Regions from separate parts of the Peribacillus aracenensis genome, predicted to be linked through region 2. Evidence: riboswitches for the same ligand, from Rfam matches in the RefSeq annotation. Region 2 holds a riboswitch; each other region holds the start of a gene.
The links. Region 2 has a riboswitch for S-adenosylmethionine ahead of N0M92_RS15060 (sugar ABC transporter substrate-binding protein). Riboswitches for the same ligand answer to the same signal wherever they lie in the genome.

Region 1 (6,659 bases), on a different contig from region 2:
AGTGAGAAAGACTTATCCTGCCGAAATTGCCTCTATCCCTGGCAATGTTCTCTACTATCCTTCAGAGCTTGGAGATTTGGCAGAGATTGAATTAATTTATTTCGGACGGCATTCATGTCCTGCCATCGTCAAACAAAACCCAGCCGTCAATCAGTCAATCGTCCTATCGGAAAGCCTTGCGGAATCCCTACTATTCGATCATACCGATATTCCCCTTCATTTATTCATTTACGGCAAGAGCATCCATATCGGACCGCTTGTCGGAATATTTTCCTCAGGGTTCACTGGTGTTTCAAACAAACCATTAGGGGAGAGATCGGAATTTTTCGCAAAACTCCTTTCGCTTAGCAGGACCACCGGATGTATCCCCTTTGTTTTTGGAGAGAATGTAATCAATTGGGATGAGGAGACAATCAAAGGCTATGTGTTTGCTAACGATCACTGGCACATAAATGAATTTCCTTTCCCTAATGTCATCTATGACCGTCTCCCAAATCGGTTGACGGAAAACCGCGATGGACCTAAAGAAGTGAAGCGGAAATTCCAAAAAAAATATACAATACCATGGTATAATCCTGGATTTTTCAATAAATGGGATGTAAATGAAAGGCTATGCGCAGATGAGCGGGCATTGCCTTATTTGCCGGAAACATATCCATTTCAATCCATGTCCGTGGTGGAAACCCTTCTTTCCCATTACCGGCAAGTTTATATAAAACCCATTCACGGCAGCCTCGGTCTAGGGATTCACCAAATTCTTTATGATAAGCATGAGGATGTTTACTATTGTCGCTATACAAATGAAGCAAAAGAAAATAAACTGCAAAAATTCCCTACATTGGAATCCATCGTTAAACATATTTTTCACGACCGACCGCTTGAGAACCTTATTGTACAGCAGGGCATCCCATTAATTCGATCTGAAAAACGTCCAGTGGATTTCCGGGTCCATACGAACAAGGACAGTAATGGAAAATGGCAGGTAACCGCGATTGCCGCAAAAATCGCCGGTGCCGGCAGCGTCACTACCCATATTAAAAGCGGGGGTGTCATCAAAACGGTTGCCGAACTGTTTGGAGATGACGATGAGGCGAAAGAAGTCGAACGAAAGCTATCGGAAGCCGCGCTGATTTTAAGTGACAGTATTGAAAAGAACTTGGACGGCATCATTGCAGAAATAGGATTTGATTTTGGATTGGATAAAAAAGGGCAGGTTTGGATGTTTGAAGCCAATTCCAAACCTGGACGTTCCATATTCGCCCATCCAAAACTCAAGGATTTCGAATTGCTGACCAGAAAGCTAAGCCTTGATTATGCCATTTATCTTACGGAACAGACGATTACGAAATCAATCAGTGTACCGCGATGAACATTTTTTACGATAGCCCCACTGAAAATTGGTACCACAATCATGAGAATGCTGAACTTTTCGCGGGCTCTGCCAAAGAGGAAATCAGCTATAAAAAGGACCATTCGAATCAACCCCTGATTCCAATCACGATATATCCCGGTAACCGGATGCTCGCCGTCGGAATTTTAACTGTTTCCAATCCCAAAAAGGAATCAGGTTTGGGTGGAAACCTGACCCTTTTTCGGGACCTATCTTTATATTTATTAAAACATGGAATATTGGCGTATGTATTCACAGGAAATGCCCTTCATCCCGATTCGTTGAGAGGGTATGTTTTTTCCTCCATTTCAAACAAGTGGATCGAATGTAAAGTACCCTTCCCTGACATCGTCTATAACCGTATCCCTTCGAGGAGCTATGAGGCGTCAGAGGAATTTCAACATCTTATTACACACTTTAAAGATTCCCGAATGAATCTATTCAACCCCTGTTTTATAGATAAATATGTAATGTTCGAAGCATTAAATGAAGATGGATTCCTCACAAAACACCTTCCGCCCACAACGGTCTTACGAAACAGCGATTGCCTTTATTCATTCCTGGAGACCTACAGGCATATATACCTTAAACCCTGCAAAGGAAGCCAAGGGAAGGGCATTTATACCATAATCAAAAATGATGATGATACACTATTGTTCAATAGCCTGAAGCATAGTGAGTCCTTCCCGGATTTCGCATCATTCTGGGAAACAAAAAAAAGGGATTTATTAAAAAGGAGCTATCTTGCTCAACAGGCGATCAGACCAAAAAAACTTTTTGGACATCGTTATGATTACCGGATTCTCGTCCATTATGAAAAAGGTTTTTATAAAGTGACCGGCAAAGCGGTAAGGATGTCACAAACTCAGGAAATCACCACCCACACTCCCCGAGGGGGTAAGCTTTTTCCTTATCAGGACCTGCAATCAAGAAGCCTGAATCAAAAATTAGCGAATATCGCCCAAAAATGTGGAGAGATTCTATCGAAAAAAATCGGGTTTCTCGGAGAGTTTTCCATTGATATAGGGGAAGACGAATCGGGCTCGCTCTTCATATATGAAGTGAACTCAAAGCCCATGCAATTCGATGAAGTGGAAATTGAAACAAACAGGCTTTTGCATTTAAAAAATCTTTTCATTGAATTAACTTTTCCTAACCTGACAATAAAATAACACCTCCAGCTGCCGTTTTCCATTATAATTAAATGAGAAACTGTATAAATGGAGGTAATACATATGATCACTCACTTTCAATGGGCACCATTGCATAAAGATCTTCCGGGATGGAAAATTTCCTTTTATTTCAACAAGAAGGCAGTCCAAGCCTTGTATCATAAAGATGGATCCATCGAGTGGACAGCTAACCCGCCTTCCGAAACAGATGAAACCAAACTCAAAAGCATGGTACATGATTTAATGATCTTCCATGTATATGAATGAACCCTCTTTACACTCATGAAATCCTTAAACAGAATAAAAAAAACTCCTTTGCCTAAACTAAAGAAAAGGCTAGGAGGGATTAATTTTGGATAAAGAAAAAATGACATTTTTGAAGGATACCGAATATGATGGCAAAGACTCCGTTTACCTGGATATCGACCGTATCATCAATGAAGGAATGGCGGGCGGAAATGTGTATGAAGTCGCTAACCTTCAGAACATCGAAGAAGCACATGATTTTTATGATGAAACAGATCCCAACGAAAATAAATAATTTATGTGGGCCCTCTTATAGAGGGCTCCCCTTTTTTACTTATCCCGTTCATCTCCCGCTTGCACTGCATTCCCCCTATAAAAAGTCCGTCTTTTTTTAAGTTATCAAGTAAAACAACATCCTGGATGGAAGTTGTTTGAGTGACAAATAGAAAACATCAGCCTGAAATAGCATTCAAATAGTTCCATTCTCCCTCGCACTTAAAATATTTTCGTTTAATATCGATGTAATGATATGCTCTGAATCCCATTCATGCCCAGAAATCTCGATAAGGGGATAGCGATTCGGTAAAACGGCCTGCTGGATTTCATGAACGGTCAGCCCTTGAGAATGCAAGCGTAAAATTTCACCTTGTAGGTTTTCCAAATAATCGAGCTTTTTCCGAAACATGACCTTCCCATCAGGGACATGCCCAGCATGGCAGCAAAACACTTCCCCGAAGTCATATTGAAGTAATCTTTTAATGGAATCGATGATGACCGGGACAGACTCTTCCCGTAAGACAAGCTTTGTTTTTGGTGTTACGAAAAGGTCACCTGAAAAGAGCATGCCATTACTGTGATTCAAATACACCATATGGTCCTTTGCATGACCAGGGGTAAAAATCGGCTCCCACGTTTGGGTGCGGGAATGAATGGCCTTCCCTACCGGCTCAGCTTTAAAGGCGTCTCTCTTTCCCCAGAAAATTTCACGATATTCAGGATATACGGCATCCTTTGCACAAACCTCAACCGACATCGGGTGAATGAAAAGCGGGACCTTTTTATTTTCCTGTATCCATGCAGCACACCCGGTATGGTCTTCATGATAGTGAGTCAGGGCCACTGAGTCGAAGTCAGCGGACTCATAGAATGGAATGAGCTCTTCCAATAAAATCTGTGCGCCAGTATCTATCAATAGACCATCCGTTAAAAAGACATAAACACTCATCCCCGATTTGTTCCCGCCAGGAGTCCCGTTCACACAAACCACATCATTTATCGTGTTAATCTCTAACATTCCGTTGCCTCCCCATCATTACACAAATATAGTTTCATCTTCCTTTTTTTAACTTTACTATAATAAATGTATTACCACTTTACCCTTTTGACAAGGAAATTTTGGAATAATTAACCTGGACATAAATGCTGGATTATAGCATGATAGCCCTTTTTAACGGACCTTACTAAACTTTAATAAGAAAAAATCACCCCGAAAATTTCAGAAACGATTGACATTGTCGAATTTTACAAATAATATAGATTATATTGAAAAACTTGAAATATTCTAAAATAATAATTTACTTATCAAGAGTGACGGAGGGATCAGGCCCTGTGATGTCCGGCAACCGCCCTTAGGGAACGGTGCCACTTCCTGCAGAATGATTGCATTCTGAAAGATAAGACGAGATATAATTTCGCTGCCTCTTTCTGAATGATAGGGGCAGTTTTTTAATGTTTAAGGGGGAAAGCTCATGATTGAAATCCGTTCAGTCCGAAAGGAATACGTCTCGAAGAAAAACCGAGTTATCGGAGTGGATAACGTATCTTTAACCATTCAAACTGGCGAAGTGTATGGAATTGTCGGCTACAGTGGAGCTGGAAAAAGCTCATTACTCCGCTGCTTGAATTTGCTTGAACGTCCGACAGGTGGAAATATCATCATTGACGGCATTGATTTAACCTCTTTATCAAGTAAAGAGCTTCGTAAACAACGGCAAAAAATCGGAATGATATTCCAACATTTTTCACTGGTCAGTTCAAAAACCGTTTATGAAAATGTCGCTTTCGCCTTAAAGGCCGCGCATCGATCGAAGGATGCCATCAGGTTACGTGTATTGGAATTGTTGGAAATCGTAGGGCTCAGCGATAAGAAAGATGTCTATCCTGCGCAGCTTAGCGGTGGACAGAAGCAACGGGTAGGCATAGCCCGTGCCTTAGCAAATGACCCCACTGTCCTATTATGTGATGAAGCAACTTCAGCACTTGATCCAACAACTACAAAAGCGATTTTACAATTATTGAAAAAGATAAGCAGTAAGCTTGGCATCACCATCGTGTTGATTACACATGAAATGGAAGTGGTCAAAGAACTATGCCACCGTGTCGCCGTCATGCAGGATGGCCGTGTAATTGAAGAAGGTCCCGTTTATGAAATATTTTCACAGCCTAAGCAGGAGTTAACGAAGCAATTCATTAGCAGTGTTCTGGATTTCGCACTCCCTCCGCACTTGATTGAAGAAAGTAAAGGTACGATCATTAAAATTCAATTCGAAGGGCAAACCGCTGGTGAGTCGATCCTTTCGGATGCTCTCCAATCCCATTCAGTAAAGGGGAATATTTTACACGGTAAAATTGAGTATATCCAGGATGTCCCTTTAGGCATTTTAATCATCGAGTTAATAGGCGATGCCGCTCAAGTTCATTCGGCATTGCAATATATAAAAAATCGTTCCAGTTCTGTGGAGGTGCTAAAACATGTCACTACTTGATTCCATCGTCAATATTTTACCTGATCTTAATAAAGCCTTTCTTGAAACGATTTATATGGTCGGTGTTTCCCTTGCAGTAGCCCTGTTGATCGGTCTACCGCTTGGAGTATTGCTGTTTACGACAACAAGGAATTTATTTTTTGAAAATAGTATCGTGAATCGATCTCTAGGATTCGCAGTCAATATTGTCCGTTCAATCCCTTTCATCATTCTCTTGGTCGCCCTCCTTCCTTTAACGGATCTTCTAACTGGATCGACGATAGGACCGAGAGCTGCTTCTGTATCCCTGTCGGTGTCCGCAATACCTTTTTTTTCAAGAATCGTTGAAACGGCATTACGTGAAATAGACAGAGGAGTGATTGAAGCTGCAATTGCCGTAGGAGCCACTCCATGGATGATCATTAAGGATGTACTTCTTCCAGAGGCAAAACCGGGTATCATTCAAGGACTGACATTAACGACCATTTCGCTTATCGGTTACTCAGCGATGGCAGGGACAATCGGCGGGGGCGGAATTGGCGACCTGGCCATCCGGTACGGTTATTACCGTTATGACAACACAGTCATGATCACGACGATCGTCGTGCTGATCTGCCTTGTGCAAATCATTCAAATGGTTGGTGACAAGGCCTCATACATAGTTAACAAACGATAGGGATCAGTCATTTTTTCAATGATTCAATACTTTCATTAAACAGGAGGAATTTCAAATGAAGAAAATAGCTTCGTTATTATCAGTCTGTGCACTTGCCCTTGGCTTGGCAGCATGCGGGAGTGATGATGCATCCCCAAAAACTGAAGACAAAAAAGAATTGAAGATCGGGGCGACTACCGGGCCCTATGCCGATATGGTTAAAGAGGCCATCAAACCAGGTCTGGAAGATCTCGGTTACAATGTAGAGATCGTCGAATTCACCGACTATATCCAGCCGAATAAGTCCCTTGGCAACCATTCGATCGATGCCAACCTTTTCCAGCATAAGGTGTACATGGATAACTTCGCTAAAGAAAATGATTTAAAGCTTTCCGACCTTATCATAGTTCCAACAGCACCAATGGGCATATATTCGAACAAGTATAAATCAT
Region 2 (6,659 bases):
TATCCCGGAAAGTCTCGCCGCTTCCTTATTTCCCCCAATAATGTACATATAACGACCATGCTTCGTATAAGTCAAAAAGATATGGGTCGCAATCACAATGACTGCCATGATCAGGATTATCCATGGTACCTGGCCAATTTTGGCGAAAAATGGGCTGATCAGACCTGTTGCGAATGTCCCGTCGGGCATGACCATATTTTGCGAAACCGTTGCCCCTTTTGTATAAGTAAGGGCAATTCCCTGGATAATGAACATGGTAGCCAATGTCATCAGCATGTCGGGAATTCTCAATTTAACGATCATGAATGAATTCAAGGCCCCTACGACAAGTGAGGCGCCGATCGCAGCTAAGATGGCGATTAATGTATCCTGCGAAAACCAGACGAACATTGATATGACGATGGCATTGGCCAATGATGCGACGGATCCTACGGAAAGGTCGAAGCCATCCACGGTCAGGGATATCGTAATGCCGATCGCAATGATGGTCACGATTGAAATGGAACGCAGGATGTTGATCAGATTATTCGTTTGAATGAAAGCCGGATTGGACACGGCAAAAATTCCAATCAGAATGATAATCGTCAATATTGTGCCGTATTTATAGAAAAAGTCGAATAGTTCTGGCCTTTTCTTCGCTTTCGCTGTCTGTGTAACAGGAATGGGTATGCTCATCCTATTTTCCTCCTGTTGAATAGAATAGTAGTTCTTCTTCATTCGTTTTGCTCGTTTCTAATTCGACGACAGTGCTCCCATCATATAACACATATGTCCGGTTGGTAATGCCGATGATTTCGGAAAGCTCGGATGATGCATAAATGACCGCTTTCCCACTCATTGCAAGCTTTGCAATCAATTCGAATATATCCTTCTTGGCTCCAACATCGACCCCTTTCGTTGGTTCATCGAATATGTATACATCCGCATCGGCCATAAGCCATTTTCCGATGGCAACTTTTTGCTGGTTACCACCTGAAAGGTTTTCGACATTCGCTTCCCCTGAAGGAGTTTTAATGCCGAGACTTGCAATCATTTCCTTCGCCTTTTCCTTTTCCGCCTTACGATCCACGAAACTGAACGTCTTGCAGAACTTGCCGAGGCTGGCTGCAGTCAAATTCGCCGAGACTGATTCCTGAACGAGGACCCCTTCTTTCCTGCGTTCCTCAGGTACAAGTGCCAGACCGCTTTTTACTGCTTCGTGCGGTGATTTCAAAGAAAGCTTACGACCATTCAGGACTACTTCCCCCGCTGTGATCGAAGTATGACCGAAAAGGGTTTTACAGAGCTCCGTTTTTCCCGCTCCGACTAACCCTGCCAAGCCGATTATCTCGCCTGCTTTAACATTCAGATTGACATTCTTGACTTTCTCGGCATCTGACAATCCGCTCACTTCCAGAATGACGTCTCCGATCGAAGCATTCACTTCTGGAAATTGGTCATCCATGGTTTTACCGAGCATATTCTCTACCACTTCGTTACGGGTCATGTCCTCCTTCTTTCGACAAGTGACACGCTCCCCATTCCTCATGATCGTAATTTCCTCACAGATTTCAAAAATCTCAGGCAGACGATGTGAAATGAAAATGATTCCCACGCCTTTTTGCTTTAATTCATTTACAATTCGAAAAAGTTCTGTCGTCTCCGTATGACTTAACGGAGCAGTTGGCTCATCGAGAATCAGGAATTTGAATTCTGTCGAAACGGCCCTTGCTATCAGGACCATCTGTTTTTCAGCCAAGGTAAGATCTCTTACCAGCTTTTTCGAAGGGACACGAATTTTCATATCTTCAAGAATATAAGAGGCTTGTTTGTGCAGCTCTTTCCATTGGACCCTCTGTTTTTTCCCCATGTTTTGGACCATATCATTCAACATTACATTTTCCCCAACCGTTAAGTAAGGGATGAGGGCTGTATCCACTTCCTGATAAACAATTTGAATGCCTTGTTCCTGAGCCGCTTTTGGCGAGCGGATATCCCGCCTCATTCCATCAATGAAAATGTCACCTGAATAATGAACATGGGCTCCCGATAAAACTTTCATTAACGTCGATTTACCTGCTCCGTTTGCACCGACCAATGCGTGGGCTGTCCCTGATTGAACGGAAAAATCAACTTCACTCAGTGCCTTCACCCCTGGAAATTCAATCGAAATCTTCTTCATTTCTAGTTGCGTGCCCATGTCCATTCCCCCTTATTGAATAAACACTCCCTTCACTGGAAAGAGAGTGTCTCTTTTTACTTTTTATAATGATCCTTCAAAACTTTCATCCAATCTTCTTCAAATTCCGTAGATTCACCCCAGCCATCGACAATACCAGACAGATTTACCATGTTTACCGCTTCTTTTGAAGCTTGGACTTGCTTTTGTGAAATAAGTGAAGCCTCTAAGTCATAGGTTTGCGGAGTATCTTCGCCCGCTAATTTTTTAGCCAATATCCTCATATTCACTGCACCGATCAGCTTGGGATCGACCGCTGCCGTGTAGGACCATGAGCTATCGGCCGATTGGATTTCCTGGAGATCTGCATTAGATACATCAATACCATATATCTTCACTTCATCGCGGCCCGCTTCTTTAATCGCCCGGGCTGCACCGATGGCAAAGGCATCCCATGTTGCGAAAATGGCATCCAATTTACCTTTAGGGTATTTATTCAACATTGCGGCTACAGCATTTTGTGTCTGAACCGAAGTATCAGCAGATGCCACCCCGAATCTTTCGACTTCTTTAATCCCAGGATTTTCTTTTAGTTTTTCCTGATAGACTGCATTTCTTCTTACCATTGGCGGGAAACCATCCACCCAAAGATAGGCAATTGCCGCTTCACCTTTCTGCTCTTTTAACAGTTTATCAAAAGCCAGTGTTGCCAACGCTTCATCATCCTGTGAGGTTAATGTCACGCCATCAATTTTAGATAGTTCGCTTATTGAATCGAACGTGACAACGCTTTTACCTGCATCAACCAACTTCTGAACGTCATTCACAGTTGCTGCATCATCACCATGGGAAATGATATACCCGTCGTAATCTTCCTCCAAAGCCTGCGCTATCGCATCATGAAATTTAGCCGTATCACCATTGGCTGTATATGTATCCACTTGAAATCCCAGTGCTTCTCCTTCTTCCTTCGCCCCCGCCAGGTATTGGGCCGTATGATCATCACCGCCAATTTTACGGATCACTTTGATCTTGGCTCCATCCCCATCTGCAAATCTTTCCGGTACATTTTCAAATGATACTTTTTCTTCTTTCTTCGATTCTGTGGAACTCTGCCCAGTGGAGCACCCCGTTAAAAGCAAAGCCGAAGCGATGGCTGAAATGAATATTCCTTTAATAGACCTTCTCATCTTGTTTTCCCTCCATATTTTCAATTTAGTCTTATCAGTTTAGTTGGTGTAAATCCCAAAATAAAAACCTCTCTAATATAGAGAGGTTTAATCAGCTGTTTTGCAGACTTGTCCCTCTCTTATCTGTCAAAACATTTCTGTTTTGCAGGATTTAGCACCAATTCCTAATGGAACGGTTGCTGGGCATCTTAGGGCCAGTCCCTCCGCCACTCTTGATAAGAGATATATTGTGTTACGTTTTCGTAATTATCACTTTATAGGGATATAGTCGTAAAGTCAATAGATTTTTGAATATTTGAAATGTTCCTTGTTATTTTTTACTTTCTTTGAAGCTGGGCTAGACGCTTTTTCTCGATTTTTTCAAGCCTCTCCAACTGCCTTAATTTCACTTCGAACAAAGTGATCGGGTCACGGTAAACTTCCGGATTTTCTTTCATATGTTCCAATGCAGCCTGGTAGTCTTTTATCTCGGTCTGCGTTTGTTCAATCGTTTTTTGAAGTAAGGCAAATGAACTGCGATAGAAAAGTGAGATGTCCCGATCCAAAGATTTTTCAAACAATCCAAATTGGGTAAGGAAACGTTCCGTGATCATTTCCGCAACATCCAGGTAATCTTCACTTTCCAGATATTTCTTATAACGATTGTACATATTGGCTTTATTTTGCGGTATCGCCCCAAACAGCTTCCCTGCTCCTTTAAGCAGCAATTGTGATGGAGTCCTGCGCAAAAGGATATTAACGTTTTCGATGCGGATACTGCTTGTCATCCGATCGGCATCACGGCTCCAGTCATCCAATACCCTGAAGTCACCTGCAAGCGTAATCCGTTCTTCTTTGTATAATTCATTGAATCCGGCACTCATCTCATCCATAAACTGCTGGCTTTGTGAGAACTCCATTTGGGAACTGGCAATCCAGTCTTGTAGAGAACGATAATATTGAGGCATGATCTTATCAGAAATGAAGTTTTGAATCCGCTCATTCATTTCTTGGTTTAATTGTACATGGACCTGACTGAAATCACTGCTTTCCGTTAATGATTTAGAGCAATCCTTCAGTAATTCAGGAATTTTAGTAGAAAGCTGATTTTTCACTTCATCCTTAAGCAGACGATACGACCTTATGATATTTTCACTTTTTTCTTTTTCCAGATCAGCCAGTTGATTGACCGCCCCATTCAGTTTGACTTCCATCTGTTCATTCCAAGAGATGGAATGCTCGCATTTCCGCTCATTGGCTGCCCGTTTTTCTAACAGATAAGATAAAGTTTTACGAATGAATGCAAGGATTTTCTCAGATCTTCTTTCCTTCCAATTCTCATCTTGGTAATTCGATTGAAGGAAGGCTGAAAGGTCCTTCAATTGCTGCTTGCTATCATAAAGTTTGGAGAAAGCGAATACTTTCGCATTCGGGAAATATGCATTCACTTTATCCCATGTTTCGTCTTCCATCCGGACTGCGACCTGATCACTGTATATCGTATCCATTTTATTTAATAAGAAATGAATCGGCAGTTTCGGAGCCATCATTTGAATTTCCAATAACAGATCCCGTTCGCTGCCGGTGAAAGGCGCCCGGGCGTCCAGGACGAACATCAGTCCATCACTGCCATGTAAATAGCCTTGGAAATCGGATTCCACGCTTTTTTCCCCATTGAACCCCGGTGTATCCAATAATCGCAGACCATTATTTCTTAGGTAGTCACTTATGATTGTCACATCAACAATAGTCCCGCGCTGGCGGCGTGTTTCATCCAATTCAGCTAGCTCCATGACAACCTTTCTATCTGTATCGGTAATTTCAAGGATTTCCAATTCATCCCCGTCTTTGACACTGACTAAGGATGAATGATCTTCAGCGGCAATGCTCTCGCCAACAATTGACTGAATGAAGGATGTCTTGCCATTTCCTGTACTTCCTACAAGAAGAAGATTGAAATTTTCGGTATCCTTAATCCCCTCGACCATCCATTTAAGCTTATTGCCAACCTTTAGGTCATTATCTTCAGCCCACTGGATAATGGAATTGAACAGTTTCTCTCCCGCTTCCAGTCCGCCTCCTAATTTAGGCGATTTCGAAAGCAGGCTTTCTGCATCCTGAATAACCAGCGCATTGATCGTATCCGGGAAGATTTCATTCCAGGACAACGCGGATGCCGCCGCAAACAACGAGAGCTCCCCATCTGCGATTTTGAGCCAGTTTTCCAGTAACCTTGGCACGACAGGACTTAAATCTTTGATTAGGTGCGTTCCTTCTAAAAGACCTGCATATGCATCCCTGTAATAGACGGAAAGCTCATCCCATACATCAGCATGGTTCAATTCAATGGTATCTATCAAATTATTAATCACTCTTAGCCATTCGAAATAAGAATCCGTATATTTATAATTTTTCCAAAGGGCAACCGTCACCTTTTCGAAACGTTCCTGGTCAAGTGTGTATAGCGAACCAAGGACAGTTGAAAAATAATCCGGATCCATCGATTGGGCAACCCCCTGCTGGATATACGTCTTCAGCACATCGAACCAGCCCATTGATTCTGTACGGATACTTTCATTAGCTGCTAATACCACCGCACTGTTCCAATCCTTTTGTTCTTCAAAAAAGGCACGTGCGATTTCCGTGACATTCGGGTAATCCGGTTGAAACTCGACTGCTTCTTTCACGACTTTGGAAGCTAGGTCATTTCTCGATTCCACTATGTACAGGGAAAAAAGTTGCAAAAGAACCTCTGTTTTCAAGACCGCTTCATCCGTATCGACGGATTTATAGATATCCTCTGCGGTTGAGTACATTTCCAGTTCAAAATAAGCATCAGCGATGTTTTTCTTCGCCCATGGACCAAGTTCCCCTTCTATGTTCTCCCATTTAAAAATGGCTGCTTCATAGTCATGATGCTGAAAATATACTTCTCCTTGAGCAAATCGAATGGCGGTTAAATCCGCTCTTTCCTTTTTTTGTTCCACGAGAAACATTTCACCCAAAGCTTGAATCGGGTGTTTCCTTGTATCCTCAACCATCGTTTCATAGTATTTTTTTCCGATCAGCCGTTCGTCCATCTTTATTCCCCCGATATATTTCATATTTTCAATTAAAGGAAAATCACTGATTCCATAAGCCTTCTAGTAGACCTAACTTCAATCTAAAGATTCCTTTAGTTAAAAAATCATTTACAAAACCTTAAAATATTATTTTAGCAAAACAATATGGTAACAACATGTCATCACTCTTACAATTTTAAAACAGAAACAAATGGAACTGTAATGTTTTTAATAAAACGATATAGAAATGTCATTTCCATATTCGAGAAA
Region 3 (6,659 bases), on a different contig from region 2:
CATCCCGATTCAGAGGGCCGGTTGTGACAATGCCGATTCCCAAAAGTTTTTCCTCATCAATATCGAACATTTCCATAAATCTTTGAATGATATTTTCCACTTTCCTTATAACAAATTCTGGTGTGTGGATTGAGGTCATGGCAAACGACTCTTGGTCTATCTGATTGTATCGTAAATCCACCAGTACAACATTAGTCTTCATTCTAGAAATGTGTATACCAATGATAAAATTACTTTCTTGTTCCACATCGTACAATATAGGTGGGCGGCCAATTGACGTCTCTTCAAATCCGCTTTCCTTGATTAAATTGTTTCTTAAAAGCTCATCTATCATACGAACTAACGTTGTTTTTTTGATGTTTGTCATCTCGATTAACTCATTTTTATTAATTGGTCCATATTTATGTATTAGTAAATATAATTTTTTTAACTCCTGTTTTTTCGAAGTTGTTTTTTCAAAAAATAGTTTTAACACTTTGTCACCTGCTTAAAAGAATTACTTTCACCTTAAATTTACCACAAAACGATCCAAAATAGTCTAACCTAAAACGATTGAAAATCTCTTTTATATGAAAGAAAGGTTAGTGTATAAAAAAAGATAATGCTTTCCTTCCCTATTGAAGAAAATGAACAAATTTAGACACCCCTATTTTATTAAAACGATTGTTTTTCCTGACTAGCCATAAATTTCTTGTTATATCTATTCTGGAAATTGACACTTCCCGCAAAAAGCCTTGTTCCAATTCCCTGGCCACTGTCAACCTGGGCAGAATGCTGATTCCAAGTCCAGCTTCAACCGCACTTTTTATCGCTTGTGTGCTGCCAATCTCCATGTAGCTTTCTATTTTTTCTAAAACCCCATGCTCCCTTAACATGTTTTCTACTATAAGCCGTGTTCCTGATATGGATTCACGCCATATCATCCTTTCATTCCCCAATTCCTCAAGCTGAATTTCTTTTCTGTCTTTCCAGGGGTGGTCGGATGGACATACCAATATCAATTCGTCCTCGGCGAACTTGTCTACAATAAAATCGCTGTTTTCCACAAGCCCTTCCACCAAGGCCAAATCAATGACATCGTTTGTAAGATCCTGCAGAACCCGGGGGGTATTTTTTATCGTTAATGTCACTTTTATTTCAGGCTGTTGTTTTTTGAATCTTCCAAGCAAGCTCGGCAACAAATACTCACCGATAGTCAAGGATGCCCCTACTATGAGGTTTGCATTGTACTTGCCAGTTGATTGCTGAATCACTTCTTTTGAATGGTTGAAGTCATTTACAATAGCTTTTGCAAAAGGGTATAACAACTTTCCTGCCTCTGTAACTCTCAGCCTTCCTTCCTCACGGTCGAATAACAAAGTGTTATAGTAATTTTCCAGTTGATGGATTTGTCTTGTTACAGCGGGTTGAGATAGGAAACTTAACCTCGCTGCCTGGCTTATGCTTCCTTCATCCACCACTAAACAAAACATTTTTAGATTTTCTAATTTCAAGAAAACGACCTCCATGTTTTTAGATAGTTCATTAAAATGATAGCATCATAAAGGTAAATGGTGAAATGAAAAAAGAGTGCTGCATCCCTGAATAAGTGAGGCTATTAAATTATTGGCGGCATTCTTTATAAAACGGATAAATCTTCTGGGTATAACGTTTTGTTATACCCGATGATTTTGTTGCAATTTACCCATTTCTTTTTCTTTGATATGTTAGTAATAAGATTTAAACTTAGCGGCAAAGGAAGTGACTGATATCAATGAAAGGACAATGGAAAACTCTTTTTCTTTTATTTTGGACCTTTTTTAAAATAGCACCTGTCACATTCGGAGGCGGGTTTGCGATGATCCCATTAATCGAAAAAGAAGTGGTCGAAAAGAGGAAATGGATGAAAAGCGAAGAAGTTACGGATGTTTTTGCATTATCTCAGTCCGTACCGGGAGCTGTCGCCATTAACTCCGCCACCTTTATCGGCCATCGAATTGCCGGAATGAAGGGGGCAATGGCAGCCATGATCGGTGTTTCATTACCTACCTTTTTAATTGTTCTGCTCCTAGGCATTTTGTATTTTTTCATTCAGGATAATCCGAAGATAGAATCCGCATTCATTTCGATCAGAGCTTCCATAGTAGCGATCATCGCCTATGCGGCTATCAAGATAGGAAAAACGGCTGTTGTAGACAAATCAACTTTCTGTATTTTATTAGCAGGAATTCCGGTCCTCTTCTTTCTTCACCCTGTGATCGTTATATTGGCAGGAGCTGTAGTGGGTATTGTAACAATCTCCATCAAGAGAAAATTAGGATACGATGTCAAATTGGACAGAAAAGATATGACAAAAGAAGAAAATGATTTCGAACCTTTCATGGGTGCTGGCATATAGGTAAATCAAAAAGGGTCTAACTAATTTTCAAGAAAGCATGTGATAGAATGATGGAATTGTGGGAGTTGTTTAGCACCTTCTTTATTATCGGCTTTGTATCGTTCGGAGGCGGATACGCCATGATTCCCGTAATAGAATCGGAAGTCTCACAGCATGGATGGCTGACGTCGCAGCAATTTACCGATATAATCGCCATTTCCGGGATGTCCCCAGGACCTGTTACAGCCAATAGTGCCATTCTCGTTGGCTATTCGACTGCTGGATTAGCAGGAGCCATATCATCCGCTCTCGGAATCTTGCTGCCTGCTATTATATTCGTGACCGTTATAGCCACCTTCTTCAGCAAATTGAATCATTATCCAGTTATTCAATCCATGTTTTATGGATTAAGACCCATTGTCACCAGTCTAATCCTCTTTGCAGCAATCAGTTTATCACTTTCCAATCATATGATAGCCCCTAACTTTTCATGGCATACGATAAGCTTATTACTCGTTTTTGGATTATCGTTATTTGCCCTGATGAAATTACGCTGGCACCCAGCTTATGTAATTATACTTTCTGGTTTAGTTGGTGTTGTCCTCTATTCATGACAAATGCCGCATGCAAAACCATTAATAATATGGACCGGAATGAAGCAGTTATTTTGGTTATGAATAAAATGGAATACCATAAATAAAAGAAATACCAAACAGATGAATTGAAAACTGCCTTGATTACTTTTTGAACACTGATACTGACATAAATGCGAAGATTTCACCCATACAGAAAACACCCTGTATCCAATGATTCAGGGTGTTTTTTTCATTATTATCCTCTTTTTAAGAAGTCCGTTTCTTCGATTCATCATTTCCCGACTGAAACCGTGGATAACCAATCAAGATGGCCACGACTCCACAAAGTCCAATTAGTATTGGGTAATATGAATACGGCAAGATGCTTATCGGAGAGATTTTTGCTACCCCTGCTGCAACAAGCAGTTGTGCCCCATATGGTATCAACCCTTGGATACAACAGGCAAAAACGTCAAGTATGCTCGCCGATTTACGCGGATCAATCCCATACTTTTCAGCGATGTTTTTGGCAAGTGGCCCGGCAATGATAATCGAAATCGTGTTATTTGCCGTGGAAAGGTTCGTCAAGCCAACAAGCCCGGCAATACTGAATTCCGCCCCTTTTTTTGATTTGCTATTTCGGGTCACGAGTTGGAGTAGATAATCAATGCCACCATTATGTTTGATTACAGCAACCATACCTGCAATTAAAATGGCAAGGAAGGATATTTCATACATTCCCGCCATTCCTTCACCAGCTTTTTGAATGACACCCAACGGTTGATAACTTCCATCAGCCAAGCCGATGATTCCGGCAAAGACGATTCCGATGGAAAGGACCAGGAACACATTGACTCCTGCCAATGCAGTGATCAATACGCAAAGGTATGGAAGAATCTTCACCCAATTATAAGAATTTTGGGTGATTTCGGCTTGTTCACCCATCGTTAATATTCCTAGGATAGCACATGTGATGATGGCCGCAGGTAAAACGATGAAAAAATTCACTTTAAACTTATCCTTCATTTTCGTTCCCTGTGTTCGAACTGCAGCGATTGTCGTATCTGAAATGAAGGATAGGTTATCCCCAAACATCGCACCACCAATAACGGCCGCCATTGAAAGGGCAAGCGAAATATCGGTTTGCTCGCTAATTCCGACCCCGATAGGTGCTAGGGCTACAATCGTTCCCATGCTTGTCCCCATGGATAGAGAAATAAAACAAGCGATAATGAATATCCCTACCATCAAAAGATTTTGCGGAAAAACGGCTAAGGCAAGATTCACCGTTGATTCAACCGCCCCCATGCCATTCGCAACTTCTGAAAAAGCGCCGGCTAAAAGGAAAATGATAACCATTAACATAATATTGGCGTCCCCTGCACCTTTACAGAAAATATCAACTTTTTGATTGAAACTTTCTTTCCGATTCATTGCCAATGCAGCTGCTGATGCAATAGAAATGGCTACAATCACCGGAAAAGAATAAAAATCTTTAGTGATGATTCCGGACCCTATAAATAAAATTAAAAATACGACAAATGGAATCAATGCCCATGGATTCCCTTTATTGTTTGCACTCATGATGTACACCTCTTTTTATTTTTCCCATGACATGTGTCATAGCCTTTATCCTTTTAACAGTTTTCGCAAATAACACCAACTTGAACTTAATTCTCCAGTCATGGAGCTATAGCTAAAAAACTGCCGGCATAAAAAGACCCCTTCTATTTAACAACAAGAAGAGGTCTTTTAATTTATAAAAAACACCCTCCTTATCTTTCAGGCGAAAATCAGCCTGCTGGATTTGGCACAGCACTCCCATTAAGTCCGCTGCCGAGACATCTTCGGGCCAGTCCCTCCGTCTCTCTTGATAAGAAGATCAAATTTATATAATTTATCAAATATAACGATGCCTGTCAGAAAAGTACCAAACTTGCTGTAACCATCTGAGTTTGTGAAAGTGACATCGAAGTCGTTTTGAAAAGCAAATATAAGAGTACAGCATTTTGTCTATTTTCGCAAGGTTTAGTTTTAAAGTATTTCACATGCACTTCTTAATGATTAATTAGGAATCTTGACATATGCAGTTAATCGGGACGGAATTAACATAAAAAGAGGTCTAATGACCTCTCAGCAAATTTGTTGTATTAGATTAGGTGAATTTTTTTTAGTCGAGTTCACATCAGTCGATACCTCAAAAGCTTCCATTTGTTCCGAATCGAATGACTTTAAATACTGCTGCAGATATGCAGGATCATTAATGGATGGATTCAACCAGTCTTTTTCATCTTCTTGTTTAAGGATGACAGGCATACGATCATGAATGCTGGTCATCAGCTCATTAGGAACGGTTGTTATAACGGAGCACGTGTAAATGCTGAGGCCTTCGGGAGATTTCCAGGATTCCCATATACCGGCCATTCCAAATGGAGCATGATTCTTCATTTTTATTCGCATCGGTATTTTTCTTTCTGGTGTCTTTTTCCATTCGTAAAATGAGTCAGCGATTATCAAGCATCTCTTCTTCTTATACGCATTCTTGAAGCTTGCTTTCTCTGCAATGGTTTCCGCTCTGGCATTGATCATTTTATAGCCAACTTTTTCGTCTTTTGCCCAGAAAGGAATGAGTCCCCACCGAAGATATCCAAGTCGGTTCATTGCCCCGTCATTAATGACGGATAACACGGATTGGGAGGGAGCAATATTGTAGCTGAATTGGTATTCCTCATCAAATGATCCTTGTATATCAAACCGATCTTTTATTTCTTCAATGTCAGTGAAAAGGGTGAAACGTCCACACATAATATCGCCTACCGTATTAAGATTTATTACAGTGTAACAAATGGAGCAAGCAGGCACAAATCAGCGTTCTAAAATCCTGATATCGGTAAATGGCTGATTAAATAATTCGCTGGAAATCAAAAGGGTGCCAAGGACTTCTCTTTCATCCTCAGCTTTAATGATTTCCGACAAAATCAAGGTACTGCCATTCCTTACCGTTACTTTATATTCATTCATGGAATCCCCCCTCAATAGGCTAGATGGTTGTTATTATAAACTAAAAATCCACAAGTATCAGTATTGAACTCTGGCAGAGGCATGGTTAATCTACTAATGAAGAGGCCGCATGGAGGTTCCTTTACACCTTAAAGGGTTAGTCGAACAAAGCCCGGGAGCATAAATCCTTGAATTGGCGGCGTAAAAAAGACTGCCCATGAATGATTCATGGACAGTCAGGCGCTGTAAAAGGTTTTTCGCTTCATACAGATAGATGATTATGAAGATGGCATTTTGGAAAGCCATTCATTATTTAAAATGAAGTAAAACCTCATTTATTAAATGTGCTGCCAATGTAACGGTTTTATTATTTTCATCCAACGAAGGATTCACTTCCGAGATATCAAAGGAGAGGATCTTTTCATTCGATACGATATGCCTGATAATGGCACGGACCAATTTCGGATTCAGTCCAAAAGGCGATGGAGCACTTACCCCAGGTGCGTAGGCTGAATCAATAACGTCTGTACATAATGTAAGAATAATGTAGTCATATTCCTTAGCGAATTCATTTATCCGCCGCTTAGTTTCATCCATTTCATTCAATGACAAATCTTCTTCCAATATGTAATCGACCTTACTTCTCTCGGCAGTTTCAAACAGTGCCTTCGTATTCCCCTGCTTCTGAATTCCGACACATAAATAGCCGCAATTTTCATCCTTGTCCA

Region 1: another riboswitch for S-adenosylmethionine. It lies ahead of N0M92_RS03860 (methionine ABC transporter ATP-binding protein); the one in region 2 lies ahead of N0M92_RS15060 (sugar ABC transporter substrate-binding protein).
Region 3: another riboswitch for S-adenosylmethionine. It lies ahead of N0M92_RS13345 (Na+/H+ antiporter NhaC family protein); the one in region 2 lies ahead of N0M92_RS15060 (sugar ABC transporter substrate-binding protein).

What each region holds. Positions count from the first base shown of each region.
Region 1 is NZ_JANZMJ010000002.1:251,366-258,024, reverse strand. It holds gene N0M92_RS03885 (YheC/YheD family endospore coat-associated protein) at 2-1,369, shown strand; gene N0M92_RS03880 (YheC/YheD family endospore coat-associated protein) at 1,366-2,562, shown strand; gene N0M92_RS03875 (YheE family protein) at 2,626-2,829, shown strand; gene N0M92_RS03870 (hypothetical protein) at 2,915-3,103, shown strand; gene N0M92_RS03865 (MBL fold metallo-hydrolase) at 3,278-4,102, opposite strand; SAM riboswitch class I at 4,384-4,488, shown strand; gene N0M92_RS03860 (methionine ABC transporter ATP-binding protein) at 4,557-5,573, shown strand; gene N0M92_RS03855 (methionine ABC transporter permease) at 5,560-6,228, shown strand; gene N0M92_RS03850 (MetQ/NlpA family ABC transporter substrate-binding protein) at 6,284-6,659, shown strand, end outside.
Region 2 is NZ_JANZMJ010000014.1:31,698-38,356, reverse strand. It holds gene N0M92_RS15070 (ABC transporter permease) at 1-675, opposite strand, end outside; gene N0M92_RS15065 (sugar ABC transporter ATP-binding protein) at 677-2,179, opposite strand; gene N0M92_RS15060 (sugar ABC transporter substrate-binding protein) at 2,236-3,348, opposite strand; SAM riboswitch class I at 3,465-3,570, opposite strand; gene N0M92_RS15055 (GTPase domain-containing protein) at 3,666-6,407, opposite strand.
Region 3 is NZ_JANZMJ010000011.1:112,604-119,262, forward strand. It holds gene N0M92_RS13325 (ROK family protein) at 1-367, opposite strand, end outside; gene N0M92_RS13330 (LysR family transcriptional regulator) at 615-1,493, opposite strand; gene N0M92_RS13335 (chromate transporter) at 1,754-2,377, shown strand; gene N0M92_RS13340 (chromate transporter) at 2,425-2,970, shown strand; gene N0M92_RS13345 (Na+/H+ antiporter NhaC family protein) at 3,199-4,515, opposite strand; SAM riboswitch class I at 4,704-4,811, opposite strand; gene N0M92_RS13350 (SOS response-associated peptidase) at 5,065-5,736, opposite strand; gene N0M92_RS13355 (hypothetical protein) at 5,797-5,952, opposite strand; gene hutG (formimidoylglutamase) at 6,241-6,659, opposite strand, start outside.